DNA from 2 places in the Janthinobacterium sp. PSPC1-1 genome. Region 1 is predicted to be linked to the other one. Evidence: predicted binding sites of a transcription regulator. Region 1 holds the regulator's gene; the other holds the start of a gene.

Region 1 (7,210 bases):
TGCAGGCGCCAGCACCAAAACAGTCGGGCGCGCCGCCTGCTTCGGCGTCGTCCGCCGCCGCATAGGCCACGTTCAGGTAGGGATTGCCCGTATCGGGGCCATTCATAAGCACGCTGTTCGCGCGCATGCGTTCGGCCATGCCGGCGGCGAGTTGCACGCCCGCCGACAACAGCGCCGACTCGTGGCGCGCGCGCAGGGAATGCAGTTGCAGGATGCTGGCGCCCAGCAAGCCCAGCGCCAACAGCAACAGCGACACCAGCACCTCGACAAGGCTGCTGCCACCCGCAGGAAACATAGTGCGACCGCCATTGCGCATGCGCTACTCCCTTCCGCAGACAGAGTCGCAAGAACAGGCGGCCCAGCTACACGATAGGCGCGCGCAAAAAAACGGGTCTGCGCTGGCGCAAACAGCACGGCGATAAGGTGAGAAGAACAGCGTTGGGATTGATCAGACCGCTTGCCAGGCGAACGCTGGCGTGGTGCACACGGGGCGCAGAACCGGCCCCGTTTTCAAGTTTTCAATAAGGTGAGCGTCAGGGCTTGCTGCGCGCCTGTCCCACTTCGGCGATCGCATCCTGGAACTCGGCCAGGTCTTCGAAATTCTTGTAGACGGAGGCGAAGCGGATGTAGGCGATCTTGTCGAGGCGCTTGAGTTCCTGCATGACGAGTTCGCCGATATAGCCGGAATCGACTTCGCGCAAGCCGCTGGTCAGCAGTTTTTCCTGGATGGAGGCGATGGCCGTATCCACGGAGGCGGCCGCGACGGGACGCTTGCGCAAGGCCAGCATCAAACTGCCGCGCAACTTATCCGCAGCGAACTCCGTCCGGCTGCCATTCTTTTTGACGACGGCCGGCATGATAAGTTCAATGCGCTCGTACGTGGTAAACCGCTTGTCGCATTTGCCGCAACGGCGGCGGCGCCGAATGGCATCCCCTTCCTCCGATACGCGCGTATCGAGAACCTGGGTGTCGCCGTGCTGGCAAAATGGACATTTCATGGGCTGGCTACAACTTTATAGTAATAATTACGGGAAATCGCCGCCCTTGTACAAAGGGCGCCCGAATCACTCCGGGCGCCCTTGGGCACGAAGGAATGTGTCATACAGAATCTTACTCTGTATGACACATTCTGGACAAATAATTATGCGTACACTGGATGCGCGTCGGCCAGCACTTTCACGGCCGCTTTCACGCGCTCGATGGTGGCGGCGTCATGCGGATTGTCCAGCACGTCGGCGATCAGGTTGCCCACTTCTTCCGCTTGCGCTTCCTTGAAACCGCGCGTCGTCATCGCCGGGCTGCCCAGGCGGATGCCCGAGGTGACGAAAGGTTTTTGCGGGTCGTTCGGGATGCCGTTCTTGTTGCAGGTGATGTGCGCGGAACCGAGGATGGCTTCGGCTTCCTTGCCCGTCAGGTTCTTGGCGCGCAGGTCGACCAGCATGACGTGCGATTCGGTGCCGCCGGAAACGATGCGCAGGCCGCGCTTGATCAGGGTTTTCGCCAGCACGTCGGCGTTCTTGACCACTTGCTTCTGGTATTCGACGAATTCCGGGCTCAGCGCCTCCTTGAAGGCGACGGCCTTGCCGGCGATCACGTGCATCAGCGGGCCGCCCTGGATGCCGGGGAAGATGGCCGAGTTGATGGCTTTTTCGTGCTCAGCCTTCATCAGGATGATGCCGCCGCGCGGGCCGCGCAAGGATTTGTGCGTGGTCGAGGTGACGAAGTCGGCGAATGGCACCGGATTCGGGTACAGGCCGGCGGCGATCAGGCCGGCGTAGTGGGCCATGTCGACCATGAAGTAGGCGCCCACTTCCTTGGCGATCTTGCCGAAACGCTCGAAGTCGATCTTTTTCGAGAAGGCCGACGCGCCGGCGATGATCAGCTTCGGCTTGCGTTCACGGGCCAGACGTTCCATTGCCTCGTAATCGATGTCTTCTTCCGCCGTCAAGCCATACGACACGACGTCAAACCATTTGCCGGACATGTTCAGCGGCATGCCGTGGGTCAGGTGGCCGCCTTCGGCCAGCGACATACCCATGATCAGGTCGCCTGGTTTCAGCACGGCAAAGAACACGCCCTGGTTCGCCTGCGAGCCGGAGTTCGGCTGCACGTTCGCGCATTCGGCGCCGAACAGTTTTTTCACGCGGTCGATGGCCAGTTGCTCGGCGATGTCGACGAATTCGCAGCCACCGTAGTAACGCTTGCCTGGATAACCTTCGGCATATTTATTCGTCAGCTGCGAGCCTTGCGCTTCCATTACGGCTGGCGACGTGTAGTTCTCCGACGCGATCAGTTCGATGTGGTCGTGCTGGCGCGTGTTCTCTTTTTGAATGACGGCGAACAATTCAGGATCGACGTTGGCGAGGGTGTGATCTTTTGCAAACATGTAAAAACTCCAAGTATGAGGGTGCTTGTACTGGCAGGTTGGATCGAATGAGGGGAGCCGGCGTTAAGTGAATAACAACATTGGACAGGCAGCCTCTTCGTGCTTTTCCATAGTGGCTACCCAGGCGAACGGCTGATGAAAAATCTCACGTTTCCCGGTGGGTGCCCACCTTTCGCCGGTTTGCCGATCGCCATCCATGGAGATCGCCCGACTTTTCGCCAGTCACGTGAGACGTAATGGAAATCAAATTGTAAGTTAAGTGCCCAAATTGAGCAAGGAATGCAACCGTGCGGCTATAATCGCCGCGCGCCATCGCAGCCCGGGCATGGGCACAGGCCGCCCCGCAGCGTGCCTGCGGCTCTTAAGCTGAACGTAAACCTGGCTGCGGCATGTAAGCGTATGTTACGAAGCTTGCCATTGTGCCCCCCGGATTTACAATGCTGCGGTGCAACTTATATGCAGCTTTTGCATGGCTTTCCAGCAAGCGCCCACAGTCACAAGAAGAAAAATCGCGTAAAATGTTGCTCAATCTCACTACTGGCGCAATAAACATGCCTTCAGTCTTTACCTGGAACGTACGTGTCTACTATGAAGACACCGACGCCGGCGGCATCGTCTATTACGCAAATTACCTGAAATTCTTCGAACGCGCGCGTACCGAATGGCTGCGCGCCATCGACGTGGGCCAGCAGGAATTGCTGGAACAACACGACGCGATGTTCGTTGTCAAAAGCGTCAACGCCGACTATCATGCGCCAGCCAGGCTCGATGACACGGTAAGATTAACCTTAAGCATAGAAAAAATGGGGCGCGCCTCCATCGTTTTCCTGCAACAAGCCTGGTGCGGCGACCGCCTGCTGAACACGGCCCGCGTCAAGATCGGCTGCGTCGACTCGGCACTGCGCCCGCGCGCCGTGCCTGATGCAGTGGCAGCCCGCATGCGCGCCGCCTGAGCCCTACCCGCCACCCCCCGGACAATTCACCCAACAGACTGCCAGCCAATGAACGTTACACAAGATCTTTCTTTCCTCGCGCTCATCTCCAATGCCCATTTGATCGTGCAACTGATCATGGCCCTGCTGCTGCTGATTTCCCTGACCAGCTGGACTTACATTTTCCGCAAGATGTTTGCCGTGCGCCAGGCGCGCAAGCAAACCATCGAATTTGAACGCAGCTTCTGGGCCGGCGGCAACCTGCATGCGCTGCATCAAAGCGCCAGCGGCAACCGCGACCAGAGCGGCGCGCTGGCCCGCATCTTCGATGCCGGCATGGGCGAATTCATCAAGGGCAAGGCATCCTACGGTTCGCGCGAAGCGCTGGACGTGGGCGCCGTGCTCGACGGCGCACGCCGCGCCATGCGCGCCGCCTTCCAGCGCGAAATGGACGTGCTCGAATCGCACCTGGCCTTCCTCGCTTCCGTCGGTTCCGTCTCGCCCTACATCGGCCTGCTGGGCACCGTGTGGGGCATCATGAACGCCTTCCGCGGCCTGGCCAACGTGCAGCAAGCTACCCTGGCTGCCGTCGCGCCCGGCATTGCCGAAGCGCTCATCGCCACCGCCATCGGCCTGTTCGCGGCCATTCCCGCCGTCGTCGCCTACAACCGTTTTTCGCATGACATCGACCGCCTGGCGATCCGCTTCGAAAGCTTCGTCGAGGAATTCTCCAACATCTTGCAGCGCCAGTCGCGCTAAAAGGGAGCAGCGTCCATGGGTTCCTCATTCAATAGCGGCGGCATGCGCGGCGGCCGTGGCCGCAAGTTCAAGTCCGAAATCAACGTCGTGCCGTATATCGACGTGATGCTGGTGCTGCTGATCATTTTCATGGTGATGCCATCGTCGAACAATCCCAGCGTGGTGAACCTGCCCAACGCGGAAAGGTCGGCGAAACCGCCCGATGACTATATTCAGATCGTGCTGAAACCAAATGGTTCGCTGTCGATCGGCGTCATCGGCAAGGAACAGCTGTCGCCGGAAACGGAACCGAACCGCGACGCCCTGCTGCGCAAGCTGCGCGGCTTACACGAGAGCAATCCCGACTATCCCGTGATGATTGCGGGCGACAAGGAAAGCAAGTACGACGATGTGATCCAGCTCATATCGGAAGCGAAAAAGATGGGCATTACCAGAGTCGGCCTGGCCACCAAGTAAGCGCATTACCCTGTTTCCAGACTTGACCGTTTTTAGATAGACTAGACTTTGCAGACCAAACAAATCGACCATGTACTCGGCAAGCCCTATAGCGTGCCGCGCGAACGCAGCCGCTGGCCCTCGCTGGGCCTGGCGCTGGCGATGCACCTTGGCCTGCTGTTTTTCCTGTGGGTGGGCGTACACTGGCAAAATACGGAACCTGTCGCCGTCGAAGCGGAAGTATGGGACCTGAAAGTGCAGACGGCCGCGCCGCCACCCGAGGTGGCGACGGAACCGGAGCCGACACCGGCGCCGCCGCAACCGCAAGTGGAGCAACCGGCTCCGCCGCCACCGCCGCCGGTGGCAGCGCCCGAGCCGAAGGTTGACCTGCGCGAGGCGGAGATCGCCCTGGAGCGCAAGAAGGCCAAGCTGAAGGAAGAAAAAGACAAAGCGGCAGCGGAAGAACGCCGCAAGCAGGAATTGAAGGAACGCGAGGAAGAAAAGCGCGAACTGGAAAAACAGAAGCAGAAAGAAAAAGACAAGGCTGCCAAGCTGGAGAAAGAAAAAGCAGAAAAGGCCGACAAGCTGGAGAAAGCCAAGGAAGCCAAAGAGAAAGCGGCGGAAGAAAAAGCCGAGAAAGAACTGGCCGATAAAAAAGCCGCGGCCGAAAAAGCCGCCAAGGCCAAGAAAGCGGCGGAAGAGAACAAAGCCGCCGACAAGGCGCGCGCCGCGGAAATGAGCCGCATCACGGGTGCGGCGGGCGCCGGCACAACGGGCACGGCCGCGAAAGCGACCGCGCCACGCAAGGACAGCGGCTATGTCGCTGCCCTGACGAGCAAGATCAAGAGCAATATCGCGTACAGCGGTAGCACGGACGTGCCGGGCAACCCGCGCGCCGTGTTCAAGATCGAGCAACTGCCAACTGGGGAAATTATTTCGGTCCGAAAGATTAAAAGCAGCGGTCTGCCGGCGTATGACAGCTCGGTGGAAAACGCCATTAATAAATCGTCGCCACTGCCGAAGAAAAAAGACGGCACCGTGGAACGCGAGATTGAACTCATATTCGAGATGAAGGATTTGCCTAAATGATGACCATGAAAAAAATGAGCTATGTCGTGCTCTGTGCCGGCCTGATGCTGGGAGCCTCCGGCGCCCAGGCGCAGCTGCGCGTGGAGATTACAGGGATCGGCAGCAACCAGATCCCGGTAGCTGTCGCCAGCTTTGTCAATGAATCGGCGGCGCCGCAATCGCTGTCCGGCATCATCAAGGCCGACCTGGCGCGCAGCGGCGTGTTCAAGCTGATCGACGCCGATGCGCCCGTATCGGAAACGGCCCCCGTCAGCTACGACCAATGGAAGTCGCGCGGCGCCGACGCGCTGGCGGCCGGCAGCGTGCAAAGCATGGCCGATGGCCGCCTGGACGTGCGCTACAAGCTGTTCGACACCATCAAGGGCGCGCAGATCTCGAGCATGAACAATGCGGCCGCGCCGCAGTTCAACCGCCTGCTGGCGCACAAGATCGCCGATGACATCTATGAGAAGTTGACGGGCACGAAAGGCGCGTTCGCCACGCGCATCGCCTACGTCACGCAATCGGGCCGCGAATACCGCCTGGAAATCGCCGACGCCGATGGCGAAGGCATCCAGGTCGCCCTGCGCTCGAACGAGCCGATCATTTCGCCATCGTGGTCGCCGGATGGCACCAAGGTGGCGTATGTCTCGTTTGAAAAGAAAAAACCGATTGTCTACGTGCAAAACCTGGTGACACGCCAGCGCACCATCGTATCGAATGAAAAAGGCAGCAATTCGGCACCCAGCTGGAGCCCGGACGGCGCACGCCTGGCAGTGGCCCTGTCGCGCGATGGCCATACCCAGGTCTACACCGTCAATGCCGACGGCAGCGGCTTGCGCCGCGTCAGCAACAGCAGCGGCATCGATACGGAACCCCAATTCTCGGCCGATGGCCAAAGCATTTACTTCACCAGCGATCGCAGCGGCGGACCACAAATCTACCGCATGTCGGTCAGCGGTGGCGACGCCAAGCGCGTGACGTTTGGCGGCTCCTACAACATCAGCCCGCGGATTTCGTCCGACGGGAAGACTCTCGCTTATATTTCCCGTCGCGACGGCAATTTCCAGCTCTACGCGCTCGACCTGGCTAGTGGTCAGGAACTGCGTCTGTCGGACACCGCCAACGACGAATCACCGAGCTTTTCGCCCAACGGGAAATATATCATGTACGCGACCGAATCCGGACGACGCAAGTCGCTGGCAGTGGTATCGGTGGATGGCCGCGTCAAACAGCGTTTGACTACGCAAGCTGGCAATATCAAGGAGCCCACCTGGGGTCCTTTCATGAAGTAAATGCTGTACAGTTTCACCTTTAACCATGACCCGGAGAATAAAAATGAGTAACTTTAAAAGCTTGGCTTTCATCGCCGCTACCGCAGCCCTGCTGTCCGCCTGCAGCACCCCAGTCAAAGTCGCAGAAACCCCAGTGGTTGAGCGCGCTCCTGAAAAAGTCGTCGCTCCAGTTGACACCCGTCAAGTTCAGCCAGTAACGACCGCATCGGTCGATCCACTGGACGATCCAAAAGGCGTGCTGGCTAACCGCAGCATCTACTTCGACTTCGACAAATACGTCGTACGCGAAGCAGACACCGCAGTCGTGCAAAACCACGCTGGCTACCTGGTGAAAA
Region 2 (7,210 bases), on a different contig from region 1:
TTCCGGCATGTCCGACTCGCCCGCCTCGCCGGCCGGCGGCGTCGAGAGCGGCATGGCCTTCAGCGCTTTTCTGTCGATCTTGCCCGAGGTGAGGCGCGGCATCAGCGGCAGTAGCTCGAAACGGCCCGGCACCATGTACGGCGGCAGATGCAGGTTCAGGGCCGCGCGCAGGGTTTTTGTGGACAGGGCATTGTCGGGGGCATCCTCGCTGCCGACGATGTAGGCCACCAGCTGGTCGATGCCATCATCCTTGCGCAGCAACACGGCCACCGTGCCCACGCCTGCCTGCTGCGCCAGCACGGCTTCGATCTCGCCCAGTTCCACGCGAAAGCCGCGTATTTTCACCTGGTCGTCGGCGCGGCCCAGGCACAGCACCTGGCCATCAAGATCGATGCGCGCCAGGTCGCCCGTGCGGTACAGGCGCGCGTCATCCTCGCTGGTCGCCCATGGATTGGGCAGGAATTTTTCCACCGTCAGGTCGGGGCGGCCCAGATAACCTTCGGCCAGGCCGGGGCCGATGATGCACAGCTCACCCGTCTCGCCGCGCGGCAGCAAAGTCAAGGGACGGTTTTCTCCCGGCTCGGCTACCTGCAGCACCAGCAAGCCATAGTTGGGCAGCGGCGTGCCGATGGTGACGGGTTCACCGGGCCGCAGGCGCGCCAGGCTGCACGACACGGTCGCCTCCGTGGGGCCATAGGTGTTGAACATGGCGCGGCCCGGGCGCGACCAGCGCTCGACCAGGGATTCCGGGCACATCTCGCCGCCCAGGTTGATCAGGCGCAGACTGGGCACTTCTTCCGCGAACAGGGCCAGCAGGGTCGGCACGGCATGCAGCACGGTGACGTGGTTGGCTGCCAGCGCGCGCGGCAAGGCTTCCGGGTCGCCCGAAATCTCCTTGGGACCCAGCCACAGGGTGGCGCCCACCAGGTAGGCGATCCAGATTTCCTCGAACGACATGTCGAAGGCGACGGAAAAACCCTGGTAGACGGTATCGGCTTGCGTCACTTCCAGCACGGCGTTTTCGCTGCGCAGGAAGTGGCAGATGCTGCGTTGATTGATCAATATGCCCTTGGGTTTGCCCGTCGAGCCGGAGGTGTAGATCACATACGCGGGGTGTTCGGGCAGGACGGTTGCGCGCGCGGGCAGCAGTTCGCCCGGTGCGGCGGGGGCCAGCAGGCTTTCCGCCGTCCACATGGGACGGTCAAGTCCTGCTTCTTCCAGGCGCGGCGCAAATTGCGCGCAGCTGATGACGCCAAAGCCGTTGGCATCATCGAGGCACACCTGCAGGCGTTCCACGGGCGTGTCTTCATCGACGGGCAGCCAGGCGGCGCCCGCCTTGGCAATCGCCGCCTGCATCAGCAGCAGAGGGGCGCCGCGCGGCAGCCACAGGCCCACGATGTCGCCGGGCTTGACGCCGGCGGCCACCAGGCGCGACGCGGCAAGACCAGCTTGCGCGTCGAGTTCCGCATACGTGATGCGGCGCTCGCCGTCGATCAGGGCGATTTGCTGCGGGCAGCGAAGGGCCGTCGCTTCGAGCAGGTCGGCCAGCACTTCCTCGCGCAGCAGATCCGGTCGCGGCGGGCCGTACAGGATGTCGGCGTGGGTGGAAGGGATGCCTGGGCTGACTGCGGTGAAATCGTTCATGGATGACGCTTATCTGTAATGCGGTGTGAGGAATCTGACGGGCTGCGCGTGGTGCGCGGCACAGTTGATACATTACAGCACGCAAGACATTTCAGCGTTGCAGAACGGGGAATTTTGCTGCGCTTTCGGCAATTATGTGACTGCAGGCTCAACTGCCATGATTACGGAATGTAAAACGGGGAAACATGGCGCCGATTTGCGCCACCGTGCTCGCCGCCGGATAGCCGTGCAGGGGGCGGCCGGCCAGCGCCGCATCCTGGCAGCCTTCGGCGCGGAACTGCTGCAGCACGTAGTTGTCGACGCCTTTCGCGGCCAGGGTGCTGGCCAGGGCCAGCAGTTGTTCGTCCGGCAGCAAGTCCGGGTGGGTAGTGGTGCGGCATTCGTAGGCCACGCCGCTGGCGAGGATGGCGTCCAGGCAGGCGCGCGCCGGGTCGCCGCTACCGGCCACGCGGGTCACATGACGATAGTCGGCAAACGGCGCCTTGATGTCGAAGCCCACCCAATCGACCAGGGGCAGCACTTCCTGAAGGCGCTGCGGATAGATGCAGGCCGTATGCAGGCCGATGCCGAACCCCAGTTCCCTGACGTCCTGCATGGCGCGCGCCAGCGCCGGGTCCATGCACGCTTCGCCGCCGCTGAAGACGACGGCGTCGACCAGGCCCACGCGGCGGCGCAGCCAGGTCAGTACGTCCTGCCAGGGCATGGTGCCCTGCGGCGTGCGCGCCTGCAGATGGGGATTGTGGCAATAGCCGCAACGCCAGGGGCAGCCCTGCACGAACACCACGGCGGCCAGCTTGCCCGGGTAGTCGGTGGCGGAAAAGGGCGTCAGGCCGCCCACTTTCAACTCAGCCACGGCAGGCGGGCTGGCCAACCCGGGCGCTCGCTTCCGTAAAGTACTGGCGCTCGTGGAATTCGCCCTGCTTGCCGATGTTGAACGAGGCGACGGGGCGGTGGTAGCCCATCACGCGCGTCCAGATTTCGCAGCGCTGGCGTTCGCTGTCGAGCAGGGTGATGGCGGGAGTGAAGTCGGGACGTGCGTTCATGGTGTTTCCTCAAGTGATGGAACAGGGTGGGCTTGTTTGCGGGCGATCAGTTCCGCGTCGCAGGTGGGGCAGAATTCATGTTTGCCGGCCAGGTAGCCGTGGCGCGGGCAGATGGAAAAGGTGGGGGTGACCGTGATGTAGGGCAGCGAAAAGCGGCTCAGCGCGCGTTTGACCAGTTCGCGGCAGGCATTCGCATCCGACAGCGCTTCCGTCATGTACAGGTGCAACACCGTGCCGCCCGTGTACTTGCGCTGCAGCGCGTCCTGCAATTCCAGCGCCTCGAACGGGTCGTCCGTATGGCCCACGGGCAGTTGCGACGAGTTCGTGTAATACGGGTTGTCGACGGTGCCCGCCTGCAAAATGGCGGGATAGCGCTTGTGGTCTTCGCGGGCGAAGCGGTAGGTGGTGCCCTCGGCCGGCGTCGCTTCCAGGTTGTACATGTGGCCCGTCTCTTCCTGGAAGGCCACCATGCGGGCGCGCACGTGGTCGAGCAGGCGGATCGCCAGCGCATGGCCCTCGGCGGACGTGATGTCGTAAGCGTCGCCGCTGAAATTGCGGATCATCTCGTTGATGCCGTTCACGCCCAGCGTGGAAAAGTGGTTGCGCAGGGTGCCCAGGTAGCGCTTCGTGTAGGGGAACAAGCCTTGCTGCATCAGTTCTTCGATGGTGCGGCGCTTGATTTCCAGGCTGACTTTGCCCAGTTCCAGCAGGCGGTCCAGGTCGGCCAGCAGCGCTGCCTCGTCGCCGCGCCACAAGTGGCCCAGGCGCGCGCAGTTGATAGTGACCACGCCCAGGGAGCCCGTCTGCTCGGCGGAACCGAACAGGCCATTGCCCCGTTTCAGCAGTTCGCGCAAGTCCAGCTGCAAGCGGCAGCACATGGAGCGGATCATGTTCGGCTTGAGTTCCGAATTGATGAAATTCTGGAAGTAGGGCAGGCCGTAGCGGGCAGTCATCTCGAACAGGCGTTCCGCATTTTCGCTATGCCAGTCGAAATCCTCGGTGATGTTATAGGTGGGGATGGGAAAGGTGAAGACTCTGCCCTTGGCGTCGCCCGCCATCATGATCTCGATGTAGGCGCGGTTGATCATGTCCATCTCGGCCTGCAGCTCGCCATAGCTGAAGTCCATCTCCTGGCCGGCGATGACGGGAATCTGCTCGCGCAGGTCGTCCGGGCAGACCCAGTCGAACGTGAGGTTGGTAAACGGCGTCTGCGTGCCCCAGCGCGATGGCACGTTGAGGTTGAAGATCAGCTCCTGCATGTACTGGCGCACGTCTTCGTAGCGCAGGCTGTCCTTGCGGATGTACGGCGCCATGTAGGTGTCGAAGGAGCTGAACGCCTGGGCGCCGGCCCATTCGTTTTGCAGGGTACCCAGAAAATTGACGATCTGGCCGATGGCGCTCGACATGTGTTTCGGCGGGCCCGATTCGATCTTGCCCGGCACGCCATTCAAGCCTTCATGCAGCAGGGTGCGCAGCGACCAGCCGGCGCAGTAGCCGGCCAGCATGTCGAGGTCGTGGATGTGCAGCGCCGCTTCGCGGTGCGCCGCGCCCACTTCCGGCGGATACACCTGGTCCAGCCAGTAGTTGGCGATGACCTTGCCCGACACATTGAGGATCAGGCCACCCAGCGAGTAACCCTGGTTGGCGTTGGCGTTGACGCGCCAGTCGCGCCGCTCCAGGTATTCATTGATGGACGCGGCGACATCGACCTGGCCGCGTGTGGGGGAAACTGCATTCGTCGTCATGAAACCTCCAATAAACACAACATGCGGTGTTTTTATGAAGGTTATCCACTAAATGTAGTGCCGTCAAAGGGGGCGTGCAAGCGATTCGCGTATCCTTGATCCAGGTGAAAAAACCACCTCAGCCGGTTTTGTTCCAGCGCGTTTCGCGCAGGATCAGCCAGCTCGCGCAAAAGAACGCGGCGCCGCAGGCGGCGATGCTGGCGACGGAGGCGGGCAGTACGTGAGCCCAGATTTCCAGTGGCGTATAGGTGCTCCAGCTGGCCACGCGCGCATCGAACGTGACGTAGTTCGCCAGCAGCCAATAGATGGCCAGCAGGCCCGTGCAGATGGCGGCCTGACGCAGCAGCGGCAGTTGGCGGCGCGCGAACACGGCCAGCAGGAACAGCAGCAGCACGCCCGGATAGGCGCCCAGCACTTCCGGTGACAGCACGGAGATGGTCCCCGCGTCATAGCCATCGGCCGGGCCGGCCCACTGTACTTGCAGCGCGGTGAGGAACAGGGTCAGAAGGAAAATCAGCAGCGGTTTGCGGGTCATGGTGGGCAATCGAAGAGGGAGAAAAGTGGGGCATTTTACAGCCAGGTCAAGCAAGTTGAAGGTGCGCCAGCCATGCATGCATTCCTTCACCTGCGTCAAGGACTGGGCAGCATGGGCGGGGCTATAGTCTGCACCCTGAGCCGATACAGGACTGTGAACATCATGATGCTTGAATCAACTACCGCCACCCGCGTGGCCGGACCGCTGGAACTGGTCTGCCCCGCCGGCAGCCTGCCTGCCTTGAAAGCGGCCGTCGACAATGGCGCCGATACCGTTTACCTGGGCTTTCGCGACGCCACCAATGCGCGTAATTTCGCCGGCCTCAATTTCGACGAGAAGGCCATCGCCGAGGGCGTGCGCTACGCCCACCAGTACGGACGCAAGGTGCTGCTGGCGCTGAACACCTATCCGCAGCCGCACAACTGGGCCGTGTGGCGCAGCGCCATCGACCGCGCCGCGCAAGCCGGCATCGACGCCATGATCGTCGCCGATCCGGGTCTGATGGCCTACGCGGCACAGCACCAGCCGCAGCTGCGCCTGCACCTGTCCGTGCAGGGCTCGGCCACCAACTACGAAGCCATCAATTTTTACCATGAACACTTCGGCATCGCCCGCGCCGTGCTGCCGCGCGTGCTGTCGATGGCGCAGGTGGAACAACTGATAGCCAAGACGGAGGTGGAGATCGAAGTGTTCGGTTTCGGCAGCCTGTGCGTGATGGTCGAAGGGCGCTGCGCGCTGTCGTCGTATGCGACGGGCGAGGCGCCGAACACGCACGGCGTGTGCTCGCCGGCCAAGGCCGTGCGCTGGCTGGAAACGCCGAATGGCCTGGAGTCGCGCCTGAACGGCGTGCTGATCGACCGCTACGCGCCCGGTGAAAACGCCAGCTATCCGACCCTGTGCAAGGGGCGTTTCGAAGTCAATGACGAAGAGTATTACGCGATCGAGGAGCCGGCCAGCTTGAATACCCTGGCGCTGCTGCCGCAACTGATTTCCATGGGCGTGCGCGCCGTGAAAATCGAAGGGCGCCAGCGCAGTCCCGCCTACGTGGCGCAGGTCACGCGCGTGTGGCGCGAAGCGATCGACGCCTGCCGCGAAGGCAATCCGCGCTACGCCGTCAAGCCGGGCTGGATGGCGGCCATGGACAAGCTGGCCGAGGGTCAGCAGCACACTTTAGGCGCCTACCATCGCTCCTGGAAATAGCAAAATCTACTGCGCGTCCCGGGGCGCGGCCTGCGATGCTCACCGTGCTCGAGCACGGCTGCGCTTCTCGGCCTCGCCGCGGGCCGCTCGCTACGGTTTTGTAACTTAAAAAATACTGGAAAAGGCATGCTAAAACTATCGTTGGGTCCTTTGCTGTACTACTGGCCGCGCGCCACCGTCTTCGAGTTTTACCAGCAGATCTCTGGCAGCGCCGTCGAGATCGTGTACCTGGGTGAAACCGTGTGTTCGCGCCGGCATGAAGTGCGCCTGGCCGACTGGCTCGATATCGCCGACATGCTGGCCGCTGCCGGCAAAGAGGTGGTGCTGTCGACGCAGGCGCTGATCGAGGCGGGCGCCGAACTGGCGACCCTGCGCCGCATCACGGGCAATGGCCGCTATACGGTCGAAGCCAACGACATGGGCGCCGTGCACTGCATGGAAAAGGGCGCGCCCTTCGTCGCCGGTCCCCATCTGAACCTGTTCAATGGCCCCAGCCTGCAACTGCTGGCGCGCCTGGGTGCGCGGCGCTGGGTGATGCCGCTGGAAATGGGGCAGACGGCGCTGGCCGAGATGCAGCGCCAGAAACCGGAAGGGCTGGAGACGGAAGTGTTCGCCTACGGCCGCATGCCGCTGGCGTTTTCCGCGCGCTGTTTCACGGCGCGCAACCGCAACCTGCCGAAGGACGACTGCGGCTACAGTTGCCTGGAAGAACCGGACGGCTTGCTGCTGCGCACGCGCGACGAAGTGCCGTTTCTCGTACTGAATGGCACGCAGACGCAGTCTGCCCTCGTCTACAACCTGGTGCGCGAACTCGACGCCATGCGCGACATGGGCGTGGCGGTGGCGCGCATCAGCCCGCAGGCCATGCATACGGAACAAGTCATCGCCATTTTCGACCGCGCCCGCCGCGGCCAGGTCAGCGGCGTGGGCGCCCAGGCCCAGCTGGCGGCCTGCCAGCCGGCCGGCGCCTGCGACGGCTACTGGCACGGCCAGCCTGGCATGGAACAGCACGCCGCTCATTGAACGCATCGAAAGGAAGCACC

The links. The regulator NrdR, encoded in region 1, represses ribonucleotide reductase genes. The targets are predictions, from matches to a motif close to CACNANATNTNGTG.
Region 2: ACP7EG_RS27145 (ribonucleoside triphosphate reductase) is a predicted target of NrdR. The motif match lies at 4,479-4,492, and genes of this name have one in related genera.

The regions. Positions count from the first base shown of each region.
Region 1 is NZ_JAFCWP010000012.1:40,021-47,230, forward strand. It holds gene pilV (type IV pilus modification protein PilV) at 1-295, opposite strand, end outside; gene nrdR (transcriptional regulator NrdR) at 534-998, opposite strand; gene glyA (serine hydroxymethyltransferase) at 1,142-2,386, opposite strand; ZMP/ZTP riboswitch at 2,498-2,622, opposite strand; gene ybgC (tol-pal system-associated acyl-CoA thioesterase) at 2,938-3,339, shown strand; gene tolQ (protein TolQ) at 3,388-4,077, shown strand; gene ACP7EG_RS26120 (ExbD/TolR family protein) at 4,093-4,533, shown strand; gene tolA (cell envelope integrity protein TolA) at 4,582-5,601, shown strand; gene tolB (Tol-Pal system beta propeller repeat protein TolB) at 5,607-6,875, shown strand; gene pal (peptidoglycan-associated lipoprotein Pal) at 6,919-7,210, shown strand, end outside.
Region 2 is NZ_JAFCWP010000014.1:17,614-24,823, forward strand. It holds gene ACP7EG_RS27130 (Pls/PosA family non-ribosomal peptide synthetase) at 1-1,644, opposite strand, end outside; gene ACP7EG_RS27135 (anaerobic ribonucleoside-triphosphate reductase activating protein) at 1,793-2,497, opposite strand; gene nrdD (anaerobic ribonucleoside-triphosphate reductase) at 2,490-2,687, opposite strand; gene ACP7EG_RS27145 (ribonucleoside triphosphate reductase) at 2,684-4,432, opposite strand; gene ACP7EG_RS27150 (hypothetical protein) at 4,551-4,967, opposite strand; gene ubiU (ubiquinone anaerobic biosynthesis protein UbiU) at 5,130-6,167, shown strand; gene ubiV (ubiquinone anaerobic biosynthesis protein UbiV) at 6,294-7,190, shown strand.